Regions from separate parts of the Verrucosispora sp. WMMA2044 genome, predicted to be linked through region 1. Evidence: riboswitches for the same ligand, from Rfam matches in the RefSeq annotation. Region 1 holds a riboswitch; the other holds the start of a gene.
The links. A riboswitch is a leader RNA that binds a small molecule or an ion and turns the genes downstream of it on or off. The one in region 1 is predicted to bind thiamine pyrophosphate.
Positions count from the first base shown of each region.

Region 2: another riboswitch for thiamine pyrophosphate. It lies ahead of O3597_RS03640 (ECF transporter S component); the one in region 1 lies ahead of thiE (thiamine phosphate synthase).

Region 1 is NZ_CP114913.1:168,816-176,737, forward strand. It holds gene O3597_RS00855 (ThuA domain-containing protein) at 1-3,631, opposite strand, end outside; TPP riboswitch at 3,984-4,093, shown strand; gene thiE (thiamine phosphate synthase) at 4,088-4,714, shown strand; gene thiO (glycine oxidase ThiO) at 4,708-5,883, shown strand; gene thiS (sulfur carrier protein ThiS) at 5,874-6,074, shown strand; gene O3597_RS00875 (thiazole synthase) at 6,080-6,865, shown strand; partial or broken gene O3597_RS00880 (thiamine phosphate synthase) at 6,931-7,530, shown strand; gene thiD (bifunctional hydroxymethylpyrimidine kinase/phosphomethylpyrimidine kinase) at 7,716-7,922, shown strand, end outside.
Region 2 is NZ_CP114913.1:771,141-779,062, forward strand. It holds gene gndA (NADP-dependent phosphogluconate dehydrogenase) at 1-608, opposite strand, end outside; gene O3597_RS03625 (hypothetical protein) at 1,007-1,234, shown strand; gene O3597_RS03630 (energy-coupling factor transporter transmembrane component T) at 1,408-2,208, opposite strand; gene O3597_RS03635 (ABC transporter ATP-binding protein) at 2,205-3,680, opposite strand; gene O3597_RS03640 (ECF transporter S component) at 3,748-4,338, opposite strand; TPP riboswitch at 4,411-4,516, opposite strand; gene O3597_RS03645 (permease) at 4,849-5,790, shown strand; gene O3597_RS03650 (TIGR03943 family protein) at 5,787-6,656, shown strand; gene O3597_RS03655 (alpha/beta fold hydrolase) at 6,767-7,597, shown strand; gene O3597_RS03660 (DUF6328 family protein) at 7,707-7,922, shown strand, end outside.

The DNA.
Region 1 (7,922 bases):
TGGGTGCGGGCTGGAGCACCAGGTTGGTGGCGTCGTTGCGGGTGCCGTACAGGTCACCCGCCGCGGTGGGCAGCCGCAGTGAACCGTCGGCGAGGGAGTACGACTCCGTCCCGCGCACCACGCTCGTCCATCGCTGACGATCCAGCGAGCTACCGGTGAACTCGTCGGACCGCTGTGGTCCCGGCTCGGCCTGGCAGGGGTTGCCCGCCCCGTCGACCCGGACCGGCACGCTGGCCTGCCCTCGCGCACCCCGGCTGTCGGTGACCGTCAGGATGGCGGTGTAGCTGCCCGGCGTGGTGTAGGTGTGGGTGGCGTTGAGCGTGTTCGCGGTCGCACCGTCACCGAAGTCCCAGGCGTACGTCAGGGGGGTGTCCCCGTCCGGGTCGGTGGCCGTACCGGTGAAGGTCACCGCCAACGGCCCGGTCCCGCTGGTCGGGGTGGCCGAGGCGGTGACCGTCGGCGGGGCGTTGCCGCTCACCCCGGGTCCGACGAAGTCCATCCAGTTGACGTTGAACAGGGTGCCGGAGCCGCCGTTCGGATCCCGGGCGACGAAGTACAACGCGCCCTCCGCCGCGGCGCCGTTGGGTATCTGCGCGGTGACGTCGGTGTACGTCTGCCACCCTCCGGTGCCGGTCACGGCGGCGGTGGTGATCAGCGGTCCGTTCGCGGCTCCGGCGCGCACCTCGATCCGACCACCGGAGGTGGCCGAGGCGACCCGGAACCGGATCGAGGTGAGGCCGGTCAGGCTGGCCGGACTGACCGACCACCAGTCGCCGTCCTCGATGAATCCGATGTTCTGGCCACCGCCGGCGGTGTCACCGGTGGTCTCCCGCTCCACCCCGGCGGTGCCGCCGCCGGTGGCACCCGCCACCCGTCCGGTGGCGGAGTAGTACTCGGCCTCCTTACGTTTCGGCTGAAGGACCACGAGCGCCCGGCCGGTCTGCGGCTCGGCCCCGTCGGCCCCGCCCTGGTCGGTGTAGGTCGCCTCCAGAACGGTGAAGACGTTCGCCTCCGCCCCGTGGCCGTCGGCGAGCTGGGTCTGCACCGTGCCGGTGCAGCCGGTGTGCCGCTCCAGCGGGTGAGCGTGCTCGTCGTGGCCGAGCAGGACCTGGAGTTCGACCTCGTCGCAGTCGATCGTCCCGTCCTCCGGGTCGGTGACCTTGATGGTGTAGGCGACCTGGTCACCCCAGGCGAAGAAGCCACCGTCCGGGGGGAACTCGATGGTCACGGTCGGTGCCGTGTTGCCGACGGTGATCGGCACGTTGGCCACCGCGCTGCGCCCGGCCGGGTTGGTCACCCGCAGTTGCGCGGTGTAGCTGCCGGACTGGGTGTAGGTGTGGGTCGGGTTGGCCTGGGTGGAGGTGCCGCCGTCGCCGAACGTCCAGGCGTAGGTGAGTGCTCCGCCGTCGGGGTCGCGTGAGCCGGCGCTGGAGAAGGTGACGGCCAGCGGTGGCGCTCCGGAGGTGGGGTTCGCCGAGGCGACCGCGATCGGGGCGCGGGCACCGGCGGTGTAGTCGATGCGGTAGACGCCGGAGTTGTCGTTGTTGCCGCCGAAGCCGCTGCCCCACTCGATCAGGTACAGCGCGCCGTCCGGGCCGAACTCGAAGTCCATCGGCCGGACGAAGGTCATCTGGTCGAGGATCCGGTTGATGTCGACGAGGGACTTACCGTCCCGGGTGACCTGCATGGTGTACATCCGCGACTGGTTCCACTCGCCGAACATGGCCTTGCCGTCGAAGTACGCCGGCCACTGGCGGCGCGACGAGATGGTCGGGTCGAACCGGTAGACCGGGCCGGCCATCGGTGCTCCGCCGCCGCCGATCTCCGGGAAACGGCTGTTGCCGCCGTAGCCGTAGTCGACCGTGGCCGGGATGGCCGCCGGCAGGTTGGTCAGACCTGTGTTGTTGGGGGAGTTGTTCACCGGCGCGGAGCAGTTGAACTTCGCCCCGCTCGGACCGGACGGGAACTGGTAGTCGTTGTACGCCTGGTTGTTGCCGTGGCAGTACGGCCAGCCGAAGTTGCCGGGCCGGTCGACGATGTTCCACTCCACCAGGCCCTCCGGGCCCCGGTTCGCGTTCGTGGTGGTGGCGTCCGGGCCGTAGTCGGCGACGTAGAGCACGTTGGTTACCGGGTCGATGCCGATCCGGAACGGGTTGCGCAGGCCCATCGCGTAGATCTCCGGCCTGGTCCGCGCGGTGCCCGGCGCGAAGAGGTTTCCGGCCGGAATGGTGTACGTGCCGTCGGCCTGCGGCCGGATCCGGAGCACCTTGCCGCGCAGGTCGTTGGTGTTGCCGGCGGTGCGCTGCGAGTCGTAGTCCGCCCGGCCGGAGCGCTCGTCCAACGGGCTGTAGCCACCGGACTCGAAGGGGTTGGTGTTGTCCCCGGTGGCCAGGTACAGGTTGCCGGCCGAGTCGAAGGTCATCGTCCCGCCCATGTGGCAGCAGGTGTTGCGCTGCGTGGGCACCTCCAGCACGACCCGCTCGCTGGACGGGTTGATCGTGTCACCGGTGACGGTGAACCGGGACAAGTTGTTGCGGGAACCGCCCGCGCTGGGGGCGTAGTAGAGCCAGACCCACCCGTTGCTGGCGAAGTTGGGGTCGAGGCGGATGCCCAGCAGGCCGTCCTCGTTGCCGGCGAAGACGCTCAGCCGCAGCGCGGTGACGGTCTGGCCGGTGTCCGGCTTGATGATCTGCACGCGACCGTCGCGCTCGATGTAGAACACCCGGCCGTCGGGTGCGATGTCCAACTCCATCGGGTTGCTGGTGTTGCTGTCCAGCGTCACCTTCTCGAAGCTGGCGGCCCGGCCGGCGCCGCAGTCGGCGTGCACCACCCCGGCCGCGGTCTGGATGCCACCGAGCAGGTGTTGCCGGAACTCGGCGTTGGTGAAGGACTCCTGGGTGTGCCCGCCACCGGTGTACCAGGACCGGCCACCGTCGAAGTTCTGGCACCAGGCGATCGGGTGGTCCTGCCCCATCGCCCCGCTGCCCGGGCTGTAGCTGCGCTCGTCGAGCGAGGCCAGCACCTGCACCTGACGGGTGCGGGGGTTGGTGCGGAAGTTGTACCACTCGTCGAACCGGGACCACCGCTCCGGCAGGTGCCGGGTCGACTCGTGGGTGGTGTCCTCGACCTTCACCGTGGCCGTCTGGTTGGCCGGGTGGCTGTTGAAGTAGGCACCGACCAGTTGGCCGTACCAGGCCCAGTCGTACTCGGTGTCGGACGCGGCGTGCACGCCGACGTATCCGCCACCGGCGCGGATGTAGCGCTCGAAGGCCGCCTGCTGGCTGCTGTTGAGTACGTCGCCGGTGGTGGACAACCAGATGACCGCCTTGAACCTGGCGAGGTTGGTGTCGGTGAAGGCGGCGCTGTCCTCGGTGGTGGTGACGGTGAACCCGTTCGCCGTGCCGAGTTGCTGGATTGCGGTGATGCCGGCCGGAATCGAGTCGTGCCGGAATCCGGCGGTCTTTGAAAAGACCAGGACGGAGTACGGCTCCGCCGCGGCCACCGGCGCGGCAGCCTGGGCGGCGGCCGGGCCGGCGATCGGGGCCGGTGCGGCGGCCAGGATGAGTACGAAGGCGAGTAGCGCCACGGTCACTGCGGCGAGCGGAGCTCGCCGCCGACTGGGTCGGGGCACGAGGATCTCCTCTGTCCGTGGGACGGTTCGGAGTGGACGGCGGTGGTCACTCCCGTCGGTCCGACCGCCCATACCTGACGAGCGAGGTCTGGGTGCCGACTCAGCCGATCCGATCACTCAATTTGCCGTAGTGAATCTAGTTTCGAGCAAGGTGGAGCCTTGTAACGTTTTGGTAACGGGGTCATTTTCTATTGGTGTGAGTCGCTGTATATCGGGGCCTTCTTCCGGCCGCGGTGCTGCCGCGAGTCCGTTCCGTAGGCCGTGGCGAGTCGGCATGACCGGGTGGCCCGCGCCGCCGCCGGCGGCGCGGGACGGGCTTGGCGGAGCCGGCGAAACGACGTACGGTGACACCCAACGAACCCACGGGAGCCCGGTGTACCGGGCTGAGAGGGGGGCTGTGAGCCCCCGACCGTCGAACCTGATCCGGGTAATGCCGGCGCAGGGAGGAGTGTTGCCGTGCCGTCCCTGGGACGACTGCATCTGATCACCGACACCCGACCCGGGCGGGATCCGCTCGCCGTGCTCCGCGCCGTGCTCCCGGTGGCCCACACCGAGCTGGTGGTGCAGGTCCGGGTCGAGGACACCGCGACCGACCGGCAGGCGTACGAGCTGACCCGACAGGTGCTTGCCCTCTGCGCCCCGTACCAGGTGCCCTGCCTGGTCAACGACCGGCTGCACGTGGCACTGGCGACCGACGCCGCCGGTGGTCACGTCGGCGCCGACGATCTGCCCGTGGCGGCGGCCCGGAAGGTGCTCGGCCCGGCCGCCGTGCTCGGTGCCACCGCCCGGGAACCGGCGAGCGCGCTCGCGGCGGTCACCGCCGGAGCCAGCTATCTGGGCGTGGGCCCGTGCCGCGTCACCGCCACCAAGGACGGGCTGCCGCCGCCGATCGGCGTGACCGGTGTCCGGGCGGTGGTCGAGGCGGTCGACGTGCCGGTGATCGCCATCGGCGGGGTGACGGCGGCGGATGTGCCCGAGTTGCGGGCCACCGGCGCGTACGGGGTGGCGGTGGTCGGTGCGCTCTCCGGAGCCACCGATCCCGCCCGTGCCGCCGCCGAGCTGGTTCGGGCGCTGACGTGTTGACCGGGCGCCCCGCCACCACCGGTCCGGTGCCGCAGCGCCGGCCCGATGTGGCCGTCGTGGGCGGCGGGCCGATCGGGTGGGCGGTCGCCTGGCGGTGCGCGGTGCGCGGGTTGCGGGTGGTCGTGCACGATCCGGCGCCCGGGTCGGGTGCCTCCCACGTGGCCGCCGGGATGCTGGCGCCGGTCGCCGAGGCGTACTTCGGCGAGCGGGAACTGACCGGCCTGCTCACCGAGTCGGCCGGGCGTTGGCCCGGGTTCGCCGCCGAACTGACCGAGGCGACCGGCACCGACATCGGCTACCGCACCGAGGGCACCCTGATGGTCGGGCTGACCGCCGACGACCTCGCCGAGGCACGTCGGCTCTGGGCGTACCAGCAGGGGCTGGGGTTGCCGGTGACCCCGCTGCGCCCGTCCCAGCTACGCGAGCGCGAGCCGGCGCTGGCGCCCCGGGTGCGCGGCGGCGCGCTCGCCGCCACCGACCACCAGGTCGACCCGCGCCGGCTGGTGCCGGCGCTGCGGCTGGCGGCGGAGCGGGCGGGCGCGGTGCTGGTCGCCGAGCCGGTGCGGCGGCTGTCCGACGTCACCGCCGGCGTGACGGTGGTCGCCGCCGGCTGCGGCGTCGCGGCCCTGACCGGCCTGCCGGTCCGTCCGGTGAAGGGACAGGTGCTGCGGTTGCGTGCGCCGGACGGCGGGCCGCCAGGCTTCCGGCACGTGATCCGGGGGTACGCCGACGGCGAGCACGTCTATCTGGTGCCGCGGGACAGCGGCGAGGTGGTCGTCGGCGCGACCGTCGAGGAGCGCTCCGACCTGGACGTCTGCGCCGGAGCGGTGCTGCGGCTGCTGCGGGCCGCCGTCGACCTGCTGCCCGAGATCGCCGAGTACGACCTGGTGGAGACGCTGGCGGGGCTGCGCCCCGGCACGCCGGACAACGCCCCGATCCTGGGGCCGTTGCCGGGGCATCCGGACGTGCTGGTGGCCGCCGGTCACCACCGGCACGGAATCGTGCTCACCCCGGTCACCGCGGACCTGATCACCGAGCTGATCACCGGCGACGGCAGCCCGCACACCCTGCTCGCGCCCTTCCGACCGGACCGGTTCGCCGACGCGTCGGGCGTCGTGGGCGCGGCGAGCACCTTTTCGCATCCGACGGAGGACGACTCGTGGAACTGACGGTGAACGGTGCCGGCCGCAGTCTGCCGGACGGGTTGACGGTGGCCGACCTGGTCCGCGACGTCACCGGCCAGCAGCGCGGCGTGGCGGTGGCGGTCAACGGTGAGGTGGTGCCGCGTACCGGCTGGCCGGCGACGGTGCTGCGCGGCGGTGACCGGGTCGAGGTGCTCAGCGCCGCCCAGGGCGGGTGAGCCGGATGGACGACGAGTCGACCGGCTTCGAGCTGGGCGGGGTGCGGTTCACCTCCCGGCTGATCCTCGGTACCGGCGGGGCGGCCAACCTGCACGTGCTGGAGCAGGCGATCCGGGCGTCCGGCACCGAGCTGGTCACCCTGGCGTTGCGTCGGGTCGAGACGGTGCCCGGCGGTTCCGGCGGTCTGCTGGACCTGCTCGACCGGTGCGGCGTCCGCCTGCTGCCCAACACGGCCGGCTGCTACACGGCGGGCGAGGCGGTGAAGGTGGCCCGGCTGGCCCGGGACGCGTTCGAGACCGACTGGGTCAAGCTGGAGGTGATCGGCGACGAGCGGACGCTGCTGCCCGACGGGGTGGAACTGCTGCGCGCCGCCGAGGAACTGGTCGACGACGGGTTCACCGTGCTGCCGTACACCTCCGACGACCCGGTGCTGGCGCGGCGGCTGGCCGACGTCGGTTGCGCGGCGGTGATGCCGGCCGGTGCGCCGATCGGATCCGGCCTGGGGATCAACAATCCGCACCACATCCGGCTCATCCGGCAGGACGTCAACGTGCCGGTCATCCTGGACGCGGGCATCGGCACCGCCTCCGACGCGGCGTTGGCCATGGAGCTGGGCTGCGACGCGGTGCTGCTGGCCAGCGCGGTGACCCGGGCCGCCGACCCGGTGGCGATGGCCACCGCGATGCGGTACGCGATCGCCGCCGGCCACCTCGCCCACGGCGCCGGCCGCATCCCCCACCGCTTCCACGCCCTCCCCTCCACCCCCGACGAAGGCCGCCCCGACCTGTGACCGCGCGGACTGATCTCGTCGATCTTGGCCGGGGAGCGCCCCGCCAGGGGCCGGTTGGTACCAAGATCCAAGTGCCCTCGGGGGTCGTGCTGCTGACGGATCGGCGGGTGGCGCGGGGAGGGCTCGTCCCGGTGGTGGCGGCGGCCGTGGCCGGGGGAGTGCGGTGGGTGGTGCTGCGGGAGAAGGATCTGCCGCGCGTCGAACGCCTCGTCCTCGCCGCCGAGCTGCGATCGATCCTCACCGAGGCGGGCGGAACCCTTGTCGTCGGCGGCCCCGACCCGCTGCTGGACGGCGATCCGGGCCGCACTCCGATCGCCCTCCACCTGCCGGCGGCCGGCCCCTACCCACCGCCCCCCGCCGACCTGGTCGGCCGCTCCTGTCACGACGTCGCGGAGCTGCGTCGACTCACCACGGAGGACTACGTCACCCTCTCGCCGGTCTTTCCCACCCGGACCAAGCCGGGCTACGGACCGCCCCTGCTTCCCGCAGGGCTGGCCGAGCTGATCCGGCGGAGCCCGGTGCCGGCGCTGGCCCTCGGCGGCATCGAGACCCCCGCCCAGGTACGTGCCTGCGTCCAGGCCGGCGCCTCCGGCGTAGCCGTCCTCGGCACCATCATGCGCGCCCAGGACCCACAACAGACCGCCGCCACCCTCACCGCCGCTTTCCACGACGTCACCGCCCCGACTCCCAAGCCGCCGACCCGGCACGTGCCGGCGGGGAATGGCCACGACGGGGCGGCGGCCGACCGTGCCCACGCAGGGATCAAGCCTGACCACCCGGAGTGGGCACGGTCGGCCGCAGCCCTCAACCGCAACCCCAGAGCAACAACCCCCGACCAGAAGGAACTGCCGTGACCCCCACCACCGTGCTGACCGTCGCCGGTTCCGACTCCGGTGGCGGCGCCGGCATCCAGGCCGACCTGAAGGTCTTCGCCGCGCTCGGCGCGTACGGCACGAGTGTGCTGACGGCGGTCACCGCGCAGAACACCCGGGGCGTGGACGCGGTGCTGCCGCTGCCCCCGCACCTGGTCACCGACCAGCTCGACAGTGTGCTGTCG
Region 2 (7,922 bases), 600 kb from region 1:
GCCTCGGCGATGAGCTGCATGTCGGCGTACTCGATGCCGTTGTGGACCATCTTGACGAAGTGCCCGGCGCCGTCCGGCCCGACGTGCTGGCAGCAGGGTACGCCCTCGACCTGCGCGGCGATCTTCTCGAAGATCGGGCCGAGTTTGCGGTACGACTCGGCCGAACCGCCCGGCATGATGCTCGGCCCCCACAGCGCGCCCTCCTCGCCACCGGAGACACCGGTGCCGACGAAGTGCAGGCCATGCGCCCGCAGCGCCTCCTCGCGGCGGCGGGTGTCGGCGAAGTGCGCGTTGCCGCAGTCGATGATGATGTCGCCCGCCTCCAGCAACGGCACCAACTCGTCGATCACCGCGTCGGTGGGACCACCCGCCTTGACCATGATGATCACCGCGCGGGGCCGCTCCAGCGCGGCGACGAAGTCCGCCAGGGACTCCGTCGGCACGAAGGTGCCCTCGTCGCCGTGCTCCGCCACCAGCGACCGGGTCCGTTCCGGCGAGCGGTTGTGCAACGCCACGGTGAACCCGTTGCGGGCCAGGTTGCGGGCCAGGTTGCGGCCCATCACCGCCAGCCCGGTCACACCGATCTGCGCCGTAGCCCGATCCGCCATCCTCGTCGCCACCTTCCGCCGTCTGCCTGTAGTGCTGCGACGGTATCGCGGCCCCCGGACGCCGTGCGCCGTCCCCCCACCGCTGGTCATCAGGTGGTCGCGTAGCGCACCACGACCCCCGCGTGCAGCGGTGGCGTTAATTCGGCTGCGCTCACCTCGCCTGGGCGATAACGTGCGGGCATGCGCTACTGACGCCCTCTTTCCCGAGCCGGGTTCGCCGCTGTCGTGCCGCGACCCGTGCGCTCCCGGGCGTCCGCGTGTGTCCATCCGCCATCGGCGATGGCGTCCTTCGTGGCCGGTCCCGGGCAGCAGTCCGAACCGTCCCCGACCGCCCAGGTGGCGGTCCTCATGTGGTCGGCCGACCGCCCGCGGGTCGCCGGCCGAGCGAGGAGGCACAGATGCCCGCCAAGCGCAGCTCCCGGAAATCCCGTCCCGACCGCCAATCGGCGGAACTCGCCGCCGTCACGCCGGCGAACCTGGACGACGTCGCGATCACGCCGGTGCCCACCCTGCCGACCGGGCGGCCCGCCGCCCCCAAGGCGGGGCCACCGGCCACCGGTACCTCCGGTGTCGGACGCGGCCAGCGGACCGGCCAGGTCCGCCGCTACGCCTTCCGGCGTAGCTGACGGGCCGGCGCGGGGGCCGGGTGCGCGTCGCTGAGCGCACCCGGCCGGTCGCCCTCCCGCGTCGCGGCGGTTCAGGTCGGCCGGCGGCAGGTCGCCGTCGGGAACGGACAGTCGAACGCCGGGGTACGTCGGTGCCGGCGGCGCGTCGATCGGGTCGGGGCGGCGGTGGCGCGTCAGCCGATCAGCGGGCGGAAGGTGCCGAGCAGCACGCTCACGGCCAGTGCGGCCCCGGCGGTCGCCGTCGCGCCGGCGACCAGCAGCCAGTCGGCCGCGACGAACCGCTGGCGGCGGGCGAAGGTGCGCGGCACGCCGCTGTCGAAGCCCCGGGCGTCCATCGCCACGGCGAGCCGGGTACCCCGCCGGATCGCCCCGACCAGCAGCGTGAACGCCGTCGAGACGAACAGCCGCAGCCGGGCCACCGGGTTGCGGCCCGCCTCGACTCCGCGCGCCCGGCGCGCGACAGTGATCATCTGCCATTCCTGACCGAGCAGCGGCACCAACCGGAACGCCGCCAGCGCCCCGATGGCGAACCGGGCCGGCACCCTGGCGTTCTGCACAAGTGCGTCGGCCAGGTCGGTCGGGTCGGTGGTGGCGAAGACGATCACGCCGGGCAGTGCCACCGCGAACAGCCGCAGCACCAGACCGAGTGCGGTGACCAGCACCCCCGAGGTCACCACGATCGGCCCCGCGTCGAGCAGTACTTGGCCCGACCGGTCGGCGGCGAAGAGCACGAGCGTGACCAGGATGCCGCCGGCGGCGGCCAGCAGTGGCCAGGCACGTCGGGCCAGCAGCCCGGGGTGCACCCCGAACAGCGGCAGCACCGCCAGCTCCACGGCGATCGCGATGGCCGGGGTGACCGGGTCCAGCGTGGTCATCAGCGGAAACGCGAAGAGCATCGCCGCCGCCAGCTTGGCCACCGGATTGCGCCGGGCCAGCGGCGCGCCCGGCCGGGCGATCGGCTCCAGGGTGATCATCGCGGCACCGGGTCGGCGTCGGGTGGCGTGAGGGTCAGCGTGCGGTCGGCCAGCGCGGCCACGAACTCGGCGTCGTGGGTGACGGCGACCAGGCCGTGGCCGGCGTCGCGCAGGTCGGCGAGGAGTTCCACGAGTTCCCGCCAGGTGCGCCGGTCCTGGCCGAAGGTGGGTTCGTCGCAGATCAGCAGGCGGGGCGCGGTGGCCAGGGCGGTCGCCACACTCAGCCGCCGCGCCTCGCCGCCGGAGAGGGTGTACGGGTTGGCGGCGGCGAGTCGGTCCAGCCGTAACCGATCCAGCAACTGCGCCACCCGGTCGTGGACCGTCGATCCGGGCACCCCGGTCCGCCTCGGCCCCAGGGCCAGTTCGTCGAAGACCGTGCCGGTGACGAACTGGTGCTCGGGATTCTGGAACACCGAGCCGATCCGGCGGGTCAGCGCCGTTGCCCGCCACCGGTGCGGTGCGGTCCGCGCGTCGGCTCCGGCCAGTTCCGCGCTCGCCGTCAGTCGCCCGGTGCCCGGTCGGAGGAGCCCGCCGAGCAGCAGCGCCAGGGTGGACTTCCCGGCACCATTGCGACCGAGCACGGCGAGCGCCTCACCGGCGCGTACGGTCAGGTTGGTGGGGGACAGCCGGGGCGGCTGGCCGAGTCGTTCGGCGGTGAGCAGCACCTCGCCGCCCGGACCGGCGGCCCGGCGCGGTGGGATCGTGCGGCCGGGTACCCAGACCCCCTCGGCGGCGAGGGCGTCGCCGTGCGCGGCGAAGACCGCCTCCGGCGGGCCGTCGGCGCGGATCCCGCCGCCGGGTTCGAGCACCACCACCCGGTCGACCAGGGGCAGCGCCTCGGCGACCCGGTGTTCGACCAGGATCAGGGTGGTGTCGGCGTCCACCGCCCGGGGGAGCGCGGCGCGGACCAGGGCGGCACCGGTCGGGTCGAGGTTGGCGGTGGGTTCGTCCAGCAGCAGCAGACCGGGACGCAGCGCCAGCACACCGGCCAGGGCGAGGCGCTGCTGTTCGCCGCCGGACAGCGCCGCGGTGGGCCGGTCCCGGTGGTACGGGAAGCCGACCCGGCGCAGTGCCTCGTCGACCCGGTGCCAGATCTGTCCGGTCGGCACGCCCCGGTTCTCCAGCCCGAACGCCACGTCGTCACCGCTGCGGGCCATGACCAGCTGGGACTGCGGATCCTGGAAGACGATGCCGACCCCGTCGCGGGCCTCGGAGGCCGGCCGGCCGTCGATCTCGATGGTGCCCTCGTGCTCCCCGGAGTCCTCGGGCAGCAGCCCGGCCAACGCCGCCAGCAACGTGCTCTTACCTGCGCCGGACGCCCCCAGCAGCAGCACCTTCTCCCCGCACTCCACCCGCAGATCCACCCCGCGCACCGCCCAGCCACGCCGTCCGGCATGCCGCCACCCGAACCCCCGCACCCGAACCCCCGCACCCACCCCGCTCTCCCTCCTTCCCCGCTTCTCGTTGATCATGAGGTTGCCGGTTGATCTGGAGATCGAAAATGCCGCTGACCTCATGGTCAACGCGATGGGTCGGGGGTCAGATGAGGGTGCGTTCGCGGGCGGCGGGGAAGCGGTCGAGGACGCCGGTGCGGGTGAGGGCGCGGGTGAGGGCGAGGGCGCCGGCACCGGCGATCACGGTGGCGCTGACGATGGTGAGCGCGGCGTAGGGCAGGCGGTAGGTGGCGATGTCGCGTTCGGCGTTCCAGTAGACGAAGTCGAAGATCGCCGCGCTCAGGCCGGTCAGCGCGCCGGCCAGCAGGGCGGCCGGCAGCCGGTACGAGCGGTACCGGAAGGCGGCGAAGGCCAACTCGGCACCGAGACCCTGCATCAGCCCCTGCAACAGGACGATGGTGCCCCACTGGCTGCCCAGCAGGGCCGAGATGATCGCCGCCAGCAGCTCGCAGTACAGCGAGGCGCCGGGCTTGCGGATGACCAGGCCGCCGAGGACGGCCGGCACCAGCCAGACCCCGTAGATGAGCGTCTGTGCCGGCGGGAAGAAGCTGAAGGCGCCCTCGGTGGCGCTCCACACCACGCCCCAGGCCCAGAAGATGACGCCGAAGGCGACCGCGATGACCGACGCCACCACGATGTCGATGGTGCGCCAGCGGTTGCTGTCAGTTGTCTGCACGATGTTTGCTCCCAGTCCAGATGCGAACCAGGCAAGACGCACGCCCCGCCCGGCGGCGCCGGACGGTGGCGGGCTGGAGGTGGACCGAACTCCCTGCGCTGGCATTACCCAGATCAGGTACGGAGGGTCTGCGGGCGGATCCGCACTCTCAGCGCTGTGCGCTCCCCTGTCGGAGGTGTTGTCTGTCCCGCCGACGCTAACACCACGGAAGATCCACCGGCAATGTGATCCACCCAGGTCACGACGGGTGTTCGCGTTCGGCTGGTCCGGTCGGCCGGGGACGCGGGTGAGGCTGGCCAAATCTGTGACATCCATCGACGTCATCCGCGCCGGACGGTAATCTCAGTCCGCCGATCCGCCACGGCCGAAGGGTGACGGGTGACCACAGACACTGACCGGGCCGTCCCGGGCGAACCGGAGCCCCGATCCTCGGCCGGGGGCGTCGACACCGAAACCCGCCCACCGGAGCCTGCCGGCGACGAGCCGCCCCGGCGCTGGCTCGGCGACCGGATCGGCTCGGTGGAGATCCTGGCGGCGCTGCTGATCATCTTGATCATCTTTCGGGAGCCGATCGCCGCCGCCTTGGACGACCCCCGCATCCAGACCTGGACCACCGTCTTCGTCTCGATCATGGTGCAGGCGGTGCCGTTCCTGGCCTTCGGCGTACTGCTCTCTGCCGTGATCGCGGTCTTCGTACCCCGGTCCTTCTGGGCGAGGGCGTTGCCCCGGCACCCGGCACTGGCGGTGCCGGCGGCCAGCGCGGCCGGGGTGGTGCTGCCGGGCTGCGAGTGCGGCTCGGTGCCGATCGCCGGGTCGTTGATCCGGCGGGGTGTCACGCCGGCCGCCGCGCTGGCGTTCCTGCTCGCCGCCCCGGCGGTCAACCCGATCGTGCTCACCGCCACCGCGGTCGCCTTCCCGAACAATCCCGAGATGGTGCTCGCCCGGGGCGTCGCCAGCCTGATCGTCGCCATGATCATGGGTTGGCTCTGGTTGCGGCTCGGGCGTACCGAATGGATCAGGATGCCGCGTCGTCCGGAACTGGACGACGCGTCCCGGGGCCGGGCCTTCTGGGCCGCGGTCCGTCACGACGTGACGCACGCCGGTGGTTTCCTGGTGCTCGGCGCGATGGCGGCCGCCAGCATCAACGTGCTGGTGCCGGAGCGGTGGTTGCAGACCCTGGCCGACAACGCATGGTTGTCGGTCCTGGCGCTGGCGTTGCTCGCCGTGCTGCTCTCGCTCTGCTCGGAGGCCGACGCCTTCGTCGCGGCCTCGCTGTCCCAGTTCTCGCTCACGTCCCGACTGGTCTTCCTGGTGGTGGGGCCGATGGTCGATCTCAAGCTGATCTCGATGCAGGCCGGTGTGTTCGGTCGACGCTTCGCCTTCCGGTTCGCACCGACCACCTTCGTGGTGGCCCTGCTGGTCGCCGCCGGCGCCGGGGCGGTGCTGCTGTGAACCGGCAGGCGCAGGCGGTGATCCTGCTGCTGCTCGGCGGCGCGGTGATCCGGGCCAGCGTCACCGACCTCTACCTGCGCTACGTCAAGGAAGGGCTGCGCCCCTTCCTGATCGCCGCCGGTCTGCTGCTGGTCGCCGCCGCGATCATGACGCTCTGGTACGAACTGCGCCCCCCGGCCCCCCGCGCGCTGGCCCCGACCGGCGATCCCGGCGGCGCTCCCGCCGGTGGCGACGGTGCCGCTGACGACGGCAGCGTCCCGGTCGGCGGCAGTGTCCCGGCCGGCGGCAGTGTCGACGTCCCGGACGTCGGCCCTGGCGACCCGGCGAACGGACCCGACACCGGGCACGACGGGCACGGGCATGCCCATCACGAGCCTCGGGTCGGTTGGCTGTTGATCCTGCCCGTGCTCGGCCTGCTGCTGGTCGCCCCGCCGGCCCTCGGCTCGTACGCGGCGGGTCAGGCCGGCACCGCGCTGAGCAGCCAGCAGCAGTCGGACTACCCGCCGTTGCCCGAGGGTGACCCGGTGCAGGTCAGCGTCCTGGACTATGCCTCCCGGGCGCTGTTCGACCGGGGCACGTCGATCGGCGACCGGCGGGTGCAGCTCACCGGCTTCATCGCCACCGGCCCCGACGGCCAGCCGATCCTGGCCCGGATGGTGTTGTCCTGCTGCGCCGCCGACGGCCGCCCGGTCAAGCTCGGGTTGACCGGTGACGTACCGGCCGGGCTGCCCGACGACAGCTGGGTGGAGGTGATCGGCCGCTACAGCGACCGGCTCGGCCGGGACCCGGTCAACGACGCCGAGATCCCCTACCTGGAGGTCGAGTCCTGGCGGCAGGTGCCCGCCCCCAAGCGCCCGTACGACTGACCCGCGCGGCCGTGCTCGACGCCCTGCGGCGTCGGCCGTGTGCGGTGGCCGGCGCCGGTCGTCTGGCGCACCCGTCCGGCGCGGTGCAGGGCGCTCGGTAGGCTGCCGGCATGCGTATCGAGGCCCGGGGTCTGCGGTTCGACGTCGCCACCGGCGGTCCGGAGCAGGGCGAACCGGTGCTGCTGCTGCACGGTTTCCCGCAGCACTCGGGCGAGTGGGACGGGGTCCTGCCGACCCTGCACGACGCGGGTCTACGCAGTTACGCGCTCGACCAGCGGGGCTACTCGCCGCAGGCCCGGCCCGCCGAGGTCGAGGCGTACCGGCTGGGGGAACTTGTCGCCGACGCGGTGGCGGTGCTGGACGCCCTCGGGGTGCCCGCCGTGCACGTGGTCGGGCACGACTGGGGTGCGGTCGTCGCGTGGGCGCTGGCGGCCACCCATCCGGACCGGGTGCGCACGCTGACCGCGGTCTCCGTGCCGCATCCGGCCGCCATGGCTTACGCGCTGGCGAACGACCCGCAACAGAAGGCACGCTCGGCGTACATGCTGCTGTTCCGGCAGCCGGGGGTGGCCGAGAAGACGTTGTTGTCGCTCGGTGCGGTCGGGTTGCGCCGGCTGCTGCGCGGCGTCGGCGACGCGGAACGGGTGGCGGCGTACGCCGATCCGATGCGCGAGCCGGGCGCGTTGACCGCCGCCCTGAACTGGTACCGGGCGATGTCGAAGGCGGATCTGGCAGCGACCGGCCCGGTGTCGGTGCCCACCACGTTCGTCTGGAGCGACGGTGACGTGGCCATCGGACGGGTGGCCGCGCAGGCGTGCGCCGCGCACGTGACCGGGGAGTTCCGATTCGTCGAACTGGCCGGGGTCACCCACTGGATCCCGGACGAGGCACCGACGCCGTTGGCCGAGGCGATCCTGGCCCGGGTGCGCCCGGCGGTTTGAGTGGGCGGAGAGCGGGCACGGGGATCCTGAACGGGTTTCGGTTCGCACCCGGTGGGGCATCAGCGTGACCGCCGGCGGCGAGGGCCGGCGGAGCCCCCGGAGGTCCGCAGTGTCAAAGGAAACCGAGAAGCAGCGGTGGCAGCGCAACTTTGCCGACCTGTTGCAGGAATTGCGGGTCGCGCAGACCGGCGTGCAGATTCTGTTCGCCTTCCTGCTGACCCTGCCGTTCAGCGCCGGCTTCGACGACACCACCCAGTTCCAGCGGGACGTCTACATCGTCGCGCTGCTGGCCGCCGCCGGCGCCACCGCGATGATCATCTCTCCG